4 regions of the Salinicoccus sp. Marseille-QA3875 genome follow, and region 3 is predicted to be linked to each of the others. Evidence: riboswitches for the same ligand, from Rfam matches in the RefSeq annotation. Region 3 holds a riboswitch; each other region holds the start of a gene.
The links. Region 3 has a riboswitch for S-adenosylmethionine ahead of ACY8DT_RS07535 (O-acetylhomoserine aminocarboxypropyltransferase/cysteine synthase family protein). Riboswitches for the same ligand answer to the same signal wherever they lie in the genome.
Positions count from the first base shown of each region.

Region 1 (3,826 bases), 400 kb from region 3:
TAAAGTTCCTCCTCATTTCTGAATAGTCAGGGAGGTTATAGTCTCCCGGCAACGGTTCAATGATTTCCAACTGATTCAAAGTCATGATTAAAACTCCTTTTCCGGGATTTTATTAATCTACAGATTAAATTTCACACGCATAAGTTGAGATTGTACCGCGCAGACGCTGTGCCTCTTTATATGTGCAGCGGTTATGCACGACCTGCAGCCCGCCGTCTTTTGCGATATCTGCAGCTTTCGGCGAAATGACACCTTCCTGAAGCCAGAAGACTTTCGGCTTCACTTCAAGCGCTTCTTCTGCAATACCGATCGCAGCTTCAGGGCTTCTGAACACCTGGACGACATCAATCTGTTCAGGCACGCTTTTCAGATCCGGATATGCTTTTTCTCCGAGTATTTCCGTCTCTCCTGGATTGACCGGAATGATCTTATAGCCGAGTCTCTGCATCTTCCTTGCCAGACGGTAGCTCGGTCTCGCTTCTTTGCCGCTCAGTCCGACAACCGCAAGTGTTTTCCGGCGTGTCGTCTCCTGACCGTCTTCAGCCACTTTCTCTGTCGGTGAATTCAATATCCATTTGATGACGCCTTCATCATTGATGACGATTTCTTCATCTTCACCCGTATCAATGCCTGTCGCCTTCGTGAGCGCTTGATTCAGGTCATTTTGAATGTCTCTTACAGATTCAATACCGACGGACAGGCGGACAAGCTCTTCGTATACACCCGTTTCTTCCAGTTGTTCTTTTGTCAGCTGCTGATGTGTCGTTGAAGCCGGATGGATGATCAGTGATTTCGCATCCCCCACGTTCGCCACATGTGACCAGAGTGCTACATTGTCTATCAGCTTTTTACCTGCAGATTTGCCGCCCTTGATACCGAAAGTGATGATCGATCCGAAGCCGTTCTTAAATGTTCTTTTCGCAATTTCATGTGATGGATGGCTTTTCAGTCCAGGGTATGTCACCCACTCGACCGCCGGATGATCAGATAGGAAACGAGCCAGCTTTTCTGCATTTTCATTATGCCTTTCCACACGTACATGCAGTGTTTCCAGCCCCTGTATCAGATGGAAAGCGTTTGTCGGGCTGAGCGTCGCTCCAAAGTCACGCAGCAGCTGGACACGGATTTTAGTGCTGAACGCCAGCGTCCCGAAGTCCGATGCATAACGGATGCCGTTGTAACTCGAGTCCGGCTCTGTAAATTCAGGGAATTTCTCCAGATTCCAGTTGAAACGGCCGCCGTCGACAACGACACCGCCGATCGATGTACCGTGCCCGCCGATCCACTTTGTCGCTGAATGGACGACTATGTCCGCACCAAGCTTGATCGGTTTACATGTATGCGGTGTTGCGAAAGTATTATCGACAATTAAAGGCACATCCGCCGCGTGAGAAATGGCAGCAACCGCTTCGATATCCAGCACCTGCAGACCCGGATTGCCGATCGTTTCACCGAACACCGCTTTTGTCTTATCCGTAATGGCATTTTTAAAGTTTTCAGGATCCGTCGGGTCGACGAATTTCACATTGATGCCGTATCTGGGCAGGGTGACCGCAAAAAGATTATATGTACCGCCGTAAAGATTCGCACCGGCAACAATTTCGTCCCCTGCACTCGCGAGATTCAGAATGGACAGTGTAATCGCAGACATCCCTGAAGAAGTCGCAACAGCCGCCACCCCTTCCTCAAGCAGTGCCATACGCTTTTCAAACACCTCTACCGTCGGGTTGCCGATGCGGGAGTATATATTACCCGGCTCATCCAGCGAGAATAAGCTTTCTGCATGATCCGTATCGTGGAATACGTATGAAGTCGTCTGATAGATTGGTACAGCTCTTGACCCCGTCGTCGGGTCCGGTGCCTGACCGCCGTGCAATGATAAAGTTTCCAGATCATAAGTTGAATTGTGTTCGTTTGACATGTCCATTCCTCCAAGTTTGAATATGATTTAAAAAAGCACTCTTCTTAAAATATAAGAAGAGTGCTTTTCCTCCTCTTATCTTCCAGGAATAAAATCCTGCTGGAATTAGCACCTTTTCAAGCAAATCTGCCTAATGGTTGCCGGGCGTCAAAGGGCCAGTCCCTCTGCCTCTCTAGATAAGTCGAATCAATATTTCTTTAATGCATATTACAATACTATGATTAGCAAGCTTTGTCAAAGTGTTTTTTAAATATTTTGTTTAGAAAGAGAATTTAGATAACTTAAAGGAGATTTAAACGTTCTGAAAAATTTTATTCGCCAAAAAAAGACCACCGCGGACGGCAGTCTTATGATTGAAGGCTTCCGGACTTTGATTTCCCTGAAACTTAAACTTCATATTAAAATATGAACAAGTGGGCAACTGTTACAAAAACAGCGGCCAGAGCGTATTGGATCAATATGAGCGGCCACACCCAGCGTATCCACTTAACCCATGAAATACCTGCAGCAGCAAGCCCCGCCATGAAGTAACCTGATGTCGGTGTAACAATGTTAGAAATACCGTCACCAAATTGGAATGCAAGCACTGCTGTCTGTCTTGCCACACCGACCAGATCTGAAAGAGGCACCATGATCGGCATCGTCAGTGCTGCCTGTCCGCTCCCTGACGGAACGATGAAGTTGATCAATGACTGCACGATGAACATGCCGATGGCGGTCAGACCTGCCGGCAGCGCACCCACTGCATTTGACATCGAATAAAGAAGCGTATCAATGATATTTCCATCTGCCATCACAGCCTGTATGCCGTATGCAAAACCGACAACAAGAGCGCCGAGAACGATCAGCTGACACCCTTTGACAAAGTTTTCAGCGATAGCATTAACCCGCATACCGGATATTAGACCCATGAGGACACCCATGACCAGGAACAGCGCGGCGATCTCTGTAATATACCAGCCATGCTGGACGACACCATAGGCCAGTGTGACGATGGTCACTAAAAGCACACCGATGACGATTTTTTGTCTTCCTGTCAAGTGCTCCCGTTCCTGTTCTTCCAAAGTTTCTCTTTTTTCCTTATCTTCTTGATACATCAGGCTCTTCGTCGGATCTTTCTTGATTTTCCTTGCATAAATCATTACATATGCAATTGCAACGGCGACAAAAATCGCCCAGAAAATCAATCGTGTAAAGAACCCGGAGTAGATTGGCAGTTCTGCGATGCCCTGAGCGACCCCGACGGTGAACGGGTTCATGAAAGCGGCTGAGAAACCTGCAGATGCACCGCATAGTACGATAGCCGCACCCAGCATGGAGTCGTATCCGAGGAACACGACAAGAGGCACGATGATCATGATATAAGGAATCGTTTCCTCCGCGAGCCCGAAAATGGCACCTCCGATTGCAAACAATGTCATCAATACCGGAATAAGTAATATTTCGTTCCCTTTCATCTTATGCGCAACCGTGTTCATACCACTTTCGAGAGCACCGGTCGCCCTGAAAATACCGAATGCACCACCGATGATGAATATAAAGAATATGATCGGAGCAGCATCCACCATTCCCACGTGCACGGCCTGGAATATATCAAAGGCGCCTGCAGGATTCGCCTCAACCGCACTGTAGGACCCGTCCACGACAACTTCCTGACCGTCCACTTCGGCTCGTTCATACTCTCCTGTCGGAACAAAATAAGTGGCTGCTGCAGCGATTATTATTAAAACAAACAGGATGATGTAAACATGAGGCACTTCAAACCTTCTCTTTCTCTTCGGTTTAATTTCATTTTCATCAGATTCAGACATGATTATCTCCCCTTTTATAAAATATTCCGGAGTCAGGCACATATTCAGGTTCTATGCATTTCCGGAATTTCCCCCTTGAAACTTTCAAATACAA
Region 1 is NZ_CM143103.1:1,080,385-1,084,210, forward strand. It holds gene acsA (acetate--CoA ligase) at 1-85, opposite strand, end outside; gene ACY8DT_RS05590 (PLP-dependent aspartate aminotransferase family protein) at 125-1,921, opposite strand; SAM riboswitch class I at 1,994-2,104, opposite strand; gene ACY8DT_RS05595 (YfcC family protein) at 2,320-3,732, opposite strand.
Region 1: it holds a riboswitch for S-adenosylmethionine, as region 3 does, so the genes downstream of both, ACY8DT_RS05590 (PLP-dependent aspartate aminotransferase family protein) here and ACY8DT_RS07535 (O-acetylhomoserine aminocarboxypropyltransferase/cysteine synthase family protein) in region 3, are expected to answer to the same signal.

Region 2 (3,826 bases), 800 kb from region 3:
AACAGGTCCAGAAGGAAAAAGGGAACAATCAGTTTAATCAGTATAGATAGCATTGTATTATCTTTAAAAAAGCGAAGGCGCAAAATCCAGCCTTCGCTTTTTATATTTTCACATTACATACTATCCACTGTTTCTATATTATCTCGCCCTACTCTACCATTTTTCATTACCGGCAGGTTCGAATTCCTGAATATTTGCTTGAAAAGAAGCCCCTTTATAGGCTTTGAACATTTCTTCAATCATGATTTCATTTTTAGGTTTTGTCAGAATAATTGCATTATCTTTCACTTTAATTTCCAAAGTATCGTTATCTTTAATATCAAGAGATTCTGTTACAACTTTGGGTAACCTGATACCTTTACCATTACCCCATTTATTAACGTTTACTTTTACCATGATATCACCTCTTTATTAATATCATCATAACATTATGGATATACTTCTATATCTTTTAGTATTAGATGTATATTAAACTTATTTATATTATTATAAGTACTATGAAGGATATCATATACTTTCTATTAATTATGATTACACTGAAGAAATGAGGGATTCAAATGGACAGTTATAAAGTGTTGCTTGCAAAGCATAACCGGCTGGAGACAGAACGGTTGATCTTAAGGCCGGTCACATTAAAAGACACTGAAGATATGTATGAATACGCTTCTGATGAAGAGACCACCTATTACGTTTTCAACCGGCACAAGTCACTGGCTGACACCGAAATGGCCATAGTGAACCACTTTATAGAACAGCCGCTTGGCAAATATGGCATTGAGCTGAAGGAAAATGGAAAGATGATCGGGACCATCGAACTGAGAAGAAAAAGTAAAGATTCAAGAGGGATCATCGGTTATACATTAAATCAAAATTATCAAGGCAAAGGTTATATGACTGAAACCGGGGAAGCCATTTTAAAAGTGGGTTTTGATGTCCTCGGGCTGGACTGCATTGCTGCCATGTTCGATGAACGGAATACCGCTTCGGGAAAAGTGCTTGAACGATTGGGCATGAACAAAGAAGGTGTGCTGCGGCATGTACATAAATGGAAAAAGGGCGAATATTTTAATGATGTCTATTATTCCATCCTGAAGGATGAGTATGATATAAAAAGCCCTGAATAATTTTCAGGACTTTTCTTTAATCAAACATTCACTTTTCCTGCTATTCCAACTCTTTTTGCATGATGACTCTCAGGAATTCTCACTTTACCTTTACCAAAAAGATTCTCCCTTAAAGTGGATGCTTCGTATTCTGTTCTGTAGCTGCCGCGTTCCTGCAGAACGGGAATCACATATTCTATGAAATCTTCGAAAGTGACAGGACTCGCTGCCTGGATGATATTAAAGCCGTCGGCGTCACCGATGTTCGCCATCGCTTCCAGTTCATCGGCAATCTGTTCAGGTGTGCCGACCACTTTAGTCGCCCCGATGCCGAGTCCGTGATGGAGCACTGCTTCCCTTACCGTCCATTTTCGTGTCGTACTTGCCGAGTATTTTTTAAGAAAACCATGTGAGGCTTCCGTCTCTGCATCTTCCACATATTGATCCGGCTCATATTTGGAGAAATCGATGCCCGTATGTCCTGAAAGCATTGCTGCTGTCCCTTCATAGCTGACATAAGATAATAGTTCTTCATACTTTTCCTGTGCTTCTTCTTCGGTGCGTCCGACAATCGGCACGATGCCCGGAAAGATTTTTATATCTTCAGCATTTCTGCCGTTTTCCACTGCACGTTTCCTGATATCCGAGGTGAAGGCCTTCAATTCTTCAAGATTACTTGCAAGTGTCGTGAAGAGCGCTTCAGCGTGTTTTGCTGCGAAGGCTTTTCCTTTTTCAGAAGCACCGGCCTGGAACAGTACAGGTGTGCGCTGAGGCGACGGTTCGACCAGATGTTCACCCGGAACACTGAAGAACTCGCCTTTATGATCGATCGGGTGAACTTTATCCGGGTTTACATAGACACCCGTTTCTTTATTTGCAACGACTGCATCCTCTTCCCAGCTGTGCTCCCAAAGTTTATAGACGACATCCATATATTCATCCGCGCGGTCATATCTTGTATCATGTTTGATCTGGCCTTCCATCCCGAGATTGACTGCTTCACTGTTCAAATACGATGTGACGATGTTCCAGGCCACACGACCTTTCGTCAAGTGGTCCAAAGTTGAAAATTCACGAGCCAGCTTATAAGGTTCTGTGTAAGTCGCAGAATAAGTTGGTGCAAAGCCAATATGCTTAGTAACAGCGGCCATGGCTGAAATTGGCAGCAACGGGTTATGCAGTGGCACCTGCACTGCATTTTTTATCGCAGCATCAGAACTGTTTCCATAAACATCATAAATACCAAGTACATCAGCTAAAAATATTGCATCAAATTTACCCTTTTCCAAAAGCTTGGCAAGATCAGTCCAATAATCCAAATCACCATGACGGGCCCCCTGATCTTCCGGATGACGCCACAATCCCGGCGAATGCGGTGCTACAGAATTTAAAGTGAAACCATTCAGACGTATTTGTTTTTTCATAAGTAATCTCTCCCTTTAGCATTGATCAACTTAATTCTTACTAATATAGTAGGAATAGAAAAAGCCTCTTCCTGAGGAAGAGGCAGTTAAGATAAATGCTGCTCCTCCTCATCTTTCAAGCACATCGCTTGTTGGAATGGGCACCTTCCACTGTTAAATAGTGAGGTTGCCGCAGGATCTAAGGACCAATTTCCTCCCCTGCTCTAGATAAGGACTTTATTCTGTTTTAAGTTAAATATCATACTATCAGGGTATGAATGCTATGTCAAACATAATTTTTAGAAAAGTTGATTATTTCTGAAGAATTAGATTGAAAAGCCCAGCCTACAGTATAGACTGGGAATAATATATTATTTAGTATACTCTTCAATATCGATGAAATTCCGTCCGTTTAAGTCAAGGCCAGTAAAATGCTCTTTTAAATATAGCTGGTATGCAGCTGCACCGATCATGGCGGCATTATCAGTACAAAACTTCAGTTCAGGGATATGCAGGTTGATATTCTGCATTCTTGTCAGCTGTTCAAATCTTGCTCTCAATCCACTGTTTGCAGCGACTCCCCCTGCGATGATCAGATTTTTGACTTTATATTCTTCAACAGCCTGCATCGTTTTATTTGTCAATACATCCACGACACTGTGCTGGAATGAAGCCGCTACATCTTCTGAGTTCACTTCCAGATTTTTCTGCTTATGGTTGTGGAGTGAATTGATTACAGCAGATTTCAATCCGCTGAAGCTGAAATCATAGCTGCCCGGTTCCAGGTATGCTCTTGGAAAATTGAATGTATCCCGCCCCTCTTTACTTAATCGGTCGATATGAGGTCCGCCCGGGTAAGGCAGACCGATGACACGGGCCACCTTGTCGTATGCTTCCCCTACGGCATCGTCACGTGTTTCACCGATCACTTCGAAGCTCAGATGATTCTTCATATATATCAGCTCAGTATGACCGCCTGAGACAATCAGTGCCATTAAAGGAAATCTTAATTCTTCTTCCAGCTGATTCGCATAAATATGTCCTGCAATATGGTGGACAGGAATCAAAGGCAGATCATGTGCAAAACTGAATGCTTTCGCAGCATTGATGCCGACCAAAAGTGCACCGATCAAACCTGGACCTTCTGTTACTGCTACAGCATCAAGGTCTTGGGGAATCAGTTCCGCCTGGTTCAGCGCCTCTTCTATAACTGTTGTGATGGATTCCACATGGTGTCTCGAAGCAACTTCAGGCACCACACCGCCAAAGCGTTTATGACTGTCAATCTGGCTCACTACGATATTTGACAGCAGTTCATGT
Region 2 is NZ_CM143103.1:681,378-685,203, forward strand. It holds gene ACY8DT_RS03525 (hypothetical protein) at 1-50, shown strand, start outside; gene ACY8DT_RS03530 (AbrB/MazE/SpoVT family DNA-binding domain-containing protein) at 154-396, opposite strand; gene ACY8DT_RS03535 (GNAT family N-acetyltransferase) at 558-1,124, shown strand; gene ACY8DT_RS03540 (LLM class flavin-dependent oxidoreductase) at 1,145-2,527, opposite strand; SAM riboswitch class I at 2,633-2,741, opposite strand; gene tsaD (tRNA (adenosine(37)-N6)-threonylcarbamoyltransferase complex transferase subunit TsaD) at 2,878-3,826, opposite strand, start outside.
Region 2: it holds a riboswitch for S-adenosylmethionine, as region 3 does, so the genes downstream of both, ACY8DT_RS03540 (LLM class flavin-dependent oxidoreductase) here and ACY8DT_RS07535 (O-acetylhomoserine aminocarboxypropyltransferase/cysteine synthase family protein) in region 3, are expected to answer to the same signal.

Region 3 (3,826 bases):
CCGAAATCAGGGTGGACAGATAAGACCTTCAACTCAGAGTGTTTGTCCAAATTGGAGAAGTCCATTCTGGTATGCCTTGAATGTGGCACTTCAAATTGATCATCGAAGCCTCTCATTAAAGGGTGTGTCGGCATAATGTTCTTAAACTTGAATACACCGAATAATTTACTGGATAATGTGATCTTATCAAATTGATAGTAATAATTCAGAGCATGCTGGGCGCCCCAGCATATGAAAAATCTGGAGAACACGTGCGTTTCCGACCACTTTAAGATAGCTTCCAACTCATTAATATAATCCACCTGGTTAAAGTCCAGTTTTTCGACCGGAGCGCCGGTGACAATCATGCCATCAAAGCGTTCGTCCTTAATTTCGTCGAATGTTCTGTAGTATTTATGAAGATGGCTGGTCGGTGTGTTTTTACTTTTGTGTGTCTCAGTATATAAAAATTCAATGTCTATCTGCAGTGGTGTATTGCCAAGAAGTCTTAACAGATGAAGCTCTGTTTCTTCTTTTTTAGGCATCAGGTTTAAAATTAAAATTCTTAAGGGACGAATGTCCTGGGTTGTTGCCCTGGAGGCATCAATTGTAAATACATTTTCCTGTTCCAACCTTTTTTTAACCGGTAATCCTTCAACTATTTTTATTGGCATTAAATCGCATCCAGACCTTTATTGATATCATCAAGTATATCATCTATATGCTCAAGACCGATAGAAAGACGCACGGTTTCCGGTTTTACTCCGCCTGCCAGCTGCTGTTCTTCGGTTAACTGTGCATGGGTAGTCGATGCCGGATGTACGACCAATGACTTTGCATCGCCCACATTCGCAAGCATGGAAAACAGTTCAAGTGATTCAATGAATTTCTTGCCTGCTTCGTAGCCGCCCTTGACTCCAAAAGTGAATATAGAACCAGCACCTTTAGGCAGATATTTTTCTTGTAACTGCTTGTAAGGACTGCTGGAGAGGCCTGCAAAATCAATCCATTCGACTTTTTCATGGTTGGCCAGATAATCAGCAACTTTAGCTGCATTCTCAACATGTCTTTCCATCCTTAAAGAAAGTGTTTCAATTCCCTGCGTGAGCAGGAATGAGTTGAATGGCGAAATCGCAGCGCCTGTATCTCTTAACAGAGTTGTTCTGATCTTGTATGCGAATGCCTGGTCACCGAAAGTGTCGGCGAAAACCAATCCGTGATAGGAATTGTCCGGTTCACTGAACCCAGGGTACTTCCCATTTTTCCAATCAAAGTTGCCGCCGTCAACAATAACACCGCCGATTGAAGTGCCGTGGCCGCCTAAAAACTTAGTAGCTGAGTGGATGACGATATTGGCGCCATGTTCTATCGGGCGGCATAAATAAGGCGTCGCAAATGTATTATCCACGATCAGAACAATATTATTATCCTGTGCGATCTTTGCCAATGCTTCCAAATCCTCAATGTTACCTTCAGGGTTTCCAATGGTTTCTACAAAAATCGCTTTTGTATTATCTTTTATTTCACGTGAAACATTACTCAGATCTTTAGTATTTACTAAGGAAACGTCAATTCCAAACTTTTTGAGAGTATGTGTAAATAACGTATGGGTGCCACCGTAAAGACTCGTTGTTGAAATGATATGGTCTCCGGCATCTGCAACGCCCTGTACAGCATAAGTGATTGCAGCCATACCTGAAGCTACAGCAAGACCCGCTGTTCCACCTTCCAGTTCAGCCACTCTTGTTTCGAGTGCAGCGGATGTAGGGTTCGTTATGCGTGTGTATATGTTGCCGGCTTCTGATAAACCGAAAAGGTTTGCCCCGTGCTCCGTGTCATCAAAAACATAAGAGGTTGTTTGATAAATTGGGAGGGCACGTGAATTTGTTTCAGAATCAACTACCTGACCTGAATGTAATTGCTTTGTTTCGAACTTGAAATCTTTTGACATAAATATTTCCTCCTTAGTAAATAAAAGAGTCTGCTAAATTTAGCAGACTCTTATCTGCTCATCTCCCGGGCATGCCCGGCTGGAATTGGCACCTTACTAAAAAGGTTGCCGGACTTCATCGGGCCAGTCCCCTCCGTCACTCTTGATAAGCTATATTTATTATTTTTTCTAATGTTACATCTGAAAAATGATTTTGTCAAACACTTTATAAGATTATAAATAATCTGAAAAGGATGAAGTTTTGAAAGTAACGCACAGCGTTATATTGATATGATGTTAGTTCCAGATGTACTTCAACAGTTTCTGAAACTTTCTAAAGGTAGGATAGCGCAACGGGATGTCGAATAGTGTCGTCTGATTCAATATGCTTTTTGTATGACTGAATGTATCGAATGAATAACGCCCGTGATAATTCCCCATTCCGCTGTTTCCACGTCCTCCGAATGGCATATGGGGTGTCGCTAAATGATACATTGTATCGTTGACGGCACCGCCTCCGAAAGGCACACTTTTAATGACATGCTGTGCTGTTTCATTTTTCTCAGTGAAAATATAAAGTGCCAAAGGATCAGGAAGGTCTCTTATATCAATCAGTGCCTTTTCCAAATTATCATAACCAAGTACCGGCAATACCGGTCCGAATATTTCCTCTTCCATGGCAGGATGACTGAAATCCACATTTTGAATAATGGTCGGTTCTATCATCCGTTTTGATTTATGACTGCGCCCGCCATAGGCGATATCTCCCTGAATATAATTATGGACCCGCTCAAAATGGTCATCGTTTATGATCTGCATATAATTCTGCTGTTCGAATGCTTTATTATAAAATTTATGAGTATAGTGTTTTAAATGTTTAATCAGCTGTTCCTTTACGCTGTTATCCACATAAACATAATCTGTAGCAACACAAGTCTGTCCAGCATTCATAAATTTACCCCAGACGATTCTTTTTGCTGCGTATTTCAAATTGGCATCCTTCGTAACGATGCTTGGGGATTTACCGCCTAATTCCAGTGTGACCGGTGTTAAATTTTTTGAAGCTGCTTCCATGACGATTTTACCAACGTGAGAACTGCCGGTATAGAATATATAATCAAAAGGCAGACTTAAAAGCTGCTGGTTGGTTTCTATACCCCCTTCAATTGAAGTGACGTATTTTTCAGGAAATGCCAGTTCAATCACTTTTGTAATGACATCCGATACGTGCGGTGTATGCTCAGATGGTTTTAGAATTGCAGTGTTGCCTGCGCTTAGTGCACCGACCAACGGTGCCACTGCCAGATTGAAAGGATAATTCCATGGAGAAATAATCAAGATGACACCGTAAGGTTCTTTGTAGATTGTTGACTTTGAACCGAAATGCGTAACAGGCGTTTTAACATTAACAGGTTTTGCCCACTCTGCTAATTTTTTGAGATGAAGGTTTATCTCACTGTAAATTATTCCTATTTCGGTTAAAAAAGTATCACTTTCATTTTTGTTGAAATCCGCCTTCATGGCGAACATCAGATCGTCTTCATAAAACTTGATGGCATCTTTCAATTGTTTTAACGCTTTTATACGCACATCCAATGATAGTGTTTCTTTAGTTTGGAAAAATTGTTTTTGTTTATGGAATATTGATTCGTACATATACTCACTCCTTATAGACTGATTACCCGAATTTAAAATAATTAATTAGATCGAAAAACATTGCATTTTATCAATAACTTTCTATAATTAGTATAACTTAAGTAAAGAAGGTGATGCCCATGGATCAGAAGATGAATATATTTAAAGGCAGTTTGACCAATTATCAGTTGAGTGAAGCTTTGGAAATGACGTTGGATGAGATCGATTCTGTATTGAATGGAGAAATTGACGTATCGGCGTTAAGTCCTGAAGTGATTGATA
Region 3 is NZ_CM143103.1:1,481,858-1,485,683, forward strand. It holds gene ACY8DT_RS07530 (homoserine O-succinyltransferase) at 1-653, opposite strand, end outside; gene ACY8DT_RS07535 (O-acetylhomoserine aminocarboxypropyltransferase/cysteine synthase family protein) at 653-1,930, opposite strand; SAM riboswitch class I at 1,986-2,082, opposite strand; gene ACY8DT_RS07540 (aldehyde dehydrogenase) at 2,207-3,565, opposite strand; gene ACY8DT_RS07545 (hypothetical protein) at 3,685-3,826, shown strand, end outside.

Region 4 (3,826 bases), 1.4 Mb from region 3:
CAGTTAAAGCACCTTCTCCTCTTCTAAGTGAAGCGGTAACAAGTTGTGGAGCAGAAAGCTGAACTTCTGTTGTATCTTTAGATACTAACTTTGAGATTAAATCAGAATGCTTGACCATTTAAATGCCTCCAGGGATTTATTTTAATGTACTAATTGCAAATAGTATAACACATTAAGAAATGTGGTAACACATTAAATCAGTACAAATTAATTTTAATTTAATGATACTATCTGATTTTAAAAATGTTAAGGTCGGTCTTGATGAAAGTGGTTAATTTACACGTTAAAAACTTCAAAATAAAAAAGAAAGTTAAATTGATTATAAACGATGAATATATCAAATGTGAAATATTATCAAAATTGTAGTCTATTATCTTATATCTAAATTTAAATCATATATAATTAGATGTAAATATTTAGAAGGGGTGTAATTTAATATGAAACGATTTTTAATCGGTATTGTTTTTATACTTGTACTGGTTATCGGTGCCTGTGGTGGAGAAGAGGAATCGGACACAGCTTCATCGGATGAACTATCAGAACAAATTTCCCAGCTTGAATCTGATAAGCAACAGCTTGAAGAAGAAGTTGAGGCTTTAGAGGAAGAGAACGATGTATTAGGGGCACAAAGTAACACCGATGACAGTGCACAGGAACTTGAGCGAAAACTAGAAACTATGGAAGAGGAGAAAGGAGAGCTGCAGTCAGAAGTTGAAAGTTTGAAACAGGAAAACAATGAAATGAATGATGAAAATGATGCCCTTACCAATCAGGTTTCAGATTTGGAAAAGAAATTATCTTCTATTGAAGAAGAATCGGAAGATGAAAGAGCTGAAGAAAATACTGATGTTGAAGTGGATAAAGAAACCGCTGCTGAAAAAGGGACGGTTCCAAGAGAGTGGGAGCTCGCTTTGGAAAGTGCTTACACATATGCAGAAATCATGTCGATGTCAAAAGCAGGAATATATGATCAGCTGGTTTCAGAGTATGGGGAGAACTTTCCACCTGAAGCAGCACAATATGCTGTAGACAATATAGAATGGGATTGGAATGCCAATGCTCTGGAGTCCGCAAAGACTTATCGGGATATGATGAGTATGTCGAATGCTGCGGTTTACGACCAGCTGGTTTCAGAGTATGGTGAACAGTTTACAGCTGAAGAGGCGCAGTATGCAGTCGATAATCTGGATTAAGAGAGACATCAGCTGAAACTCCATCCTTTTAACATCTTGAATTGTCGTCTCCACTCTAGTATATTTAAACTCAAGTTATCTCTTATCAAGAGTAGGTGGAGGGAGCAAACCCGTCGAAGCCCAGCAACCTCTTTTACTAAAGGAAGGTGCTAAAGAATGCAGATTATTCTGATCGATAAGGGGAAGAGCGAAGCCTTTTCTCTATGTCAGAGAGAAGGCTTTATTTTGTTTGAAGAGATAGCGAATAACTTAAAGGAGATATATATAGGATGAGTGAAAAGAATTTATTTACTTCAGAGTCGGTAACAGAAGGACACCCGGATAAAATTGCAGACCAGATTTCAGATGCGATATTGGATGAAATCATAAAGCAGGATCAGGATGCACGTGTTGCCTGTGAAACAGTAGTCAATACAGGGCTAGCATTGATCGTCGGAGAGATAAGCACAGAAACTTATGTGGATATTCCTAAAATTGTAAGAGAAACGGTGAAGGGCATCGGTTATATTGATGCAAAATACGGTTATGACTATAAAACAATGTCAGTGTTGACGGGAATAGATGAACAGTCGAAGGACATCGCAGTCGGAGTGGATAATGCGATTGAGACGAGAACGACGGATGAAATTACAACAGGTGCAGGCGACCAGGGCTTGATGTTCGGTTTTGCTTCCAGCGAAACAGCGGAAATGATGCCGTTACCGATATCACTGGCTCATAAATTATCACGCCGTCTTACTGAAGTCAGAAAAAATGATACATTGAACTATTTGAGACCTGACGGTAAAACACAGGTCACTGTTGAGTACGATGAGAACAATAATGTGAAAAGAGTGGACACTGTTGTTATTTCAACGCAGCACAGTGAAGACGTCTCTACACAGCAGATTTACGATGACCTGCTTGAACATGTCATAGAAGCAGTTGTACCGGCAGAGCTGCTCGATAAGGAAACAAAATATTTCATCAACCCTACAGGACGTTTTGTGATTGGTGGTCCTCAGGGTGACGCTGGATTAACAGGGAGAAAGATAATAGTAGATACTTACGGCGGTTACGCAAGACACGGCGGTGGTGCTTTCAGCGGAAAAGATCCGACTAAAGTGGACCGTTCCGCAGCCTACGCTGCCAGATACATCGCAAAGAACATTGTTGCAGGCGGTATATGTGATAAATGTGAAATCCAGCTCGCATATGCAATCGGCGTCAGCCAGCCTGTTTCGATTTCTGTAGATACATTTGGAACATCGGATTTTGAAGAGAGCAGAGTTGTAGAGGCAATCAGGGAACTCTTCGATCTTTCTCCGGATGGAATCATTAAAATGCTTGATTTGAAGCGTCCGATTTATAAAGATACTGCAAGCTATGGACATTTTGGACGTGAAGATATCAACTTGCCGTGGGAAACATTGGATAAAGTGGATGAGATCAAAACGTTTTTAAATCGATAAAAACAACAATAAACCCGGAGCAGAAATTGCTCCGGGTTCTAATTTTAAATTGAGTTTGAATATTACAATCCTTCGTCTTCTTCTTCGTCTTCTTCTTCATCATCCATTGCTGGATCCTCTTCCACTGCAGAGTCTTCCTCTTCTTCGTCATCCATTGCCGGATCCTCTGCTGCCGGATCTTCAGCGCCTTCTTCCATTGCCGGATCTTCTGCTGCTGGATCTTCTTCAGTTTCTCCGCCGTCGCCACATGCACCAAGTACCATTACGGATGCAAGGCCGCCTGCCAGTAGATATTTTTTAAGTTCCATAGTAAAAGCCTCCTAATTAATTTCCTAATATAATATTAATGAGTAACCCTGCCACTTCTTTATCTCTATATAGCAAGTTATATTTACATTACCCATGTGTTGATTATTAAAACATATAATTTTAAAAATATAAAATAAAACGATGCAAATCCTAATGGAAAATGTGTAATAATTCATGTTTTATTTTTAAGAGTACTGTCATATTAATGGTTTTGATGCTTTTATCATTTTCGATTATTTAATACATTATATTGATGTAATAAATTTTTTGTTTTGTATCGATAACTTTTTTGTAGTATTGTTATAATATTAAAGGAGAAAGATATCGAAAAGTACAAATGGAATAGGAGATATGCGTATGAATACAGAGATTTTTACAAATCCGTTTTTTATAGCTGTAGCAGCTGTATTATTAATTCTGATCATTGTATTTCTAGTGTATTATTTTAAGCATCGTAATGAGATTAATAAAGTTCAGAACTCACACAATGAAGAAAAACAGAGCTTGATTGATAAATATGAGAATGAACAGGAAGAGGAACATCTGGCTCATAAGAAAGAAGTTTCCACTCTTAATGAAAAATATCATAATGATACAAACTTACTGAATAATAAGTTGTCGAGCTTATATCAGTTTACGGTGGACAAGGGTGAATATCTAACGGATCTGGCTTTGATTCAGTTGAAGGAGAAGCTGGTCGGTGAAGGGAAAATCCGTGATGCCGATATGTTGATACTATCGAATGTATATCTTCCAAGCCGCAACTTTACAAACACCAGAAAAATCGATCATTTAGTTCTGACACGAACAGGTCTGTATCTGATCGACTCAAAATACTGGAGTGGACATATACTCCACGGTATCAGCGAAAAT
Region 4 is NZ_CM143103.1:130,283-134,108, reverse strand. It holds gene pckA (phosphoenolpyruvate carboxykinase (ATP)) at 1-118, opposite strand, end outside; gene ACY8DT_RS00655 (Ltp family lipoprotein) at 438-1,193, shown strand; SAM riboswitch class I at 1,273-1,375, shown strand; gene metK (methionine adenosyltransferase) at 1,463-2,644, shown strand; gene ACY8DT_RS00645 (hypothetical protein) at 2,707-2,952, opposite strand; gene ACY8DT_RS00640 (nuclease-related domain-containing protein) at 3,311-3,826, shown strand, end outside.
Region 4: it holds a riboswitch for S-adenosylmethionine, as region 3 does, so the genes downstream of both, metK (methionine adenosyltransferase) here and ACY8DT_RS07535 (O-acetylhomoserine aminocarboxypropyltransferase/cysteine synthase family protein) in region 3, are expected to answer to the same signal.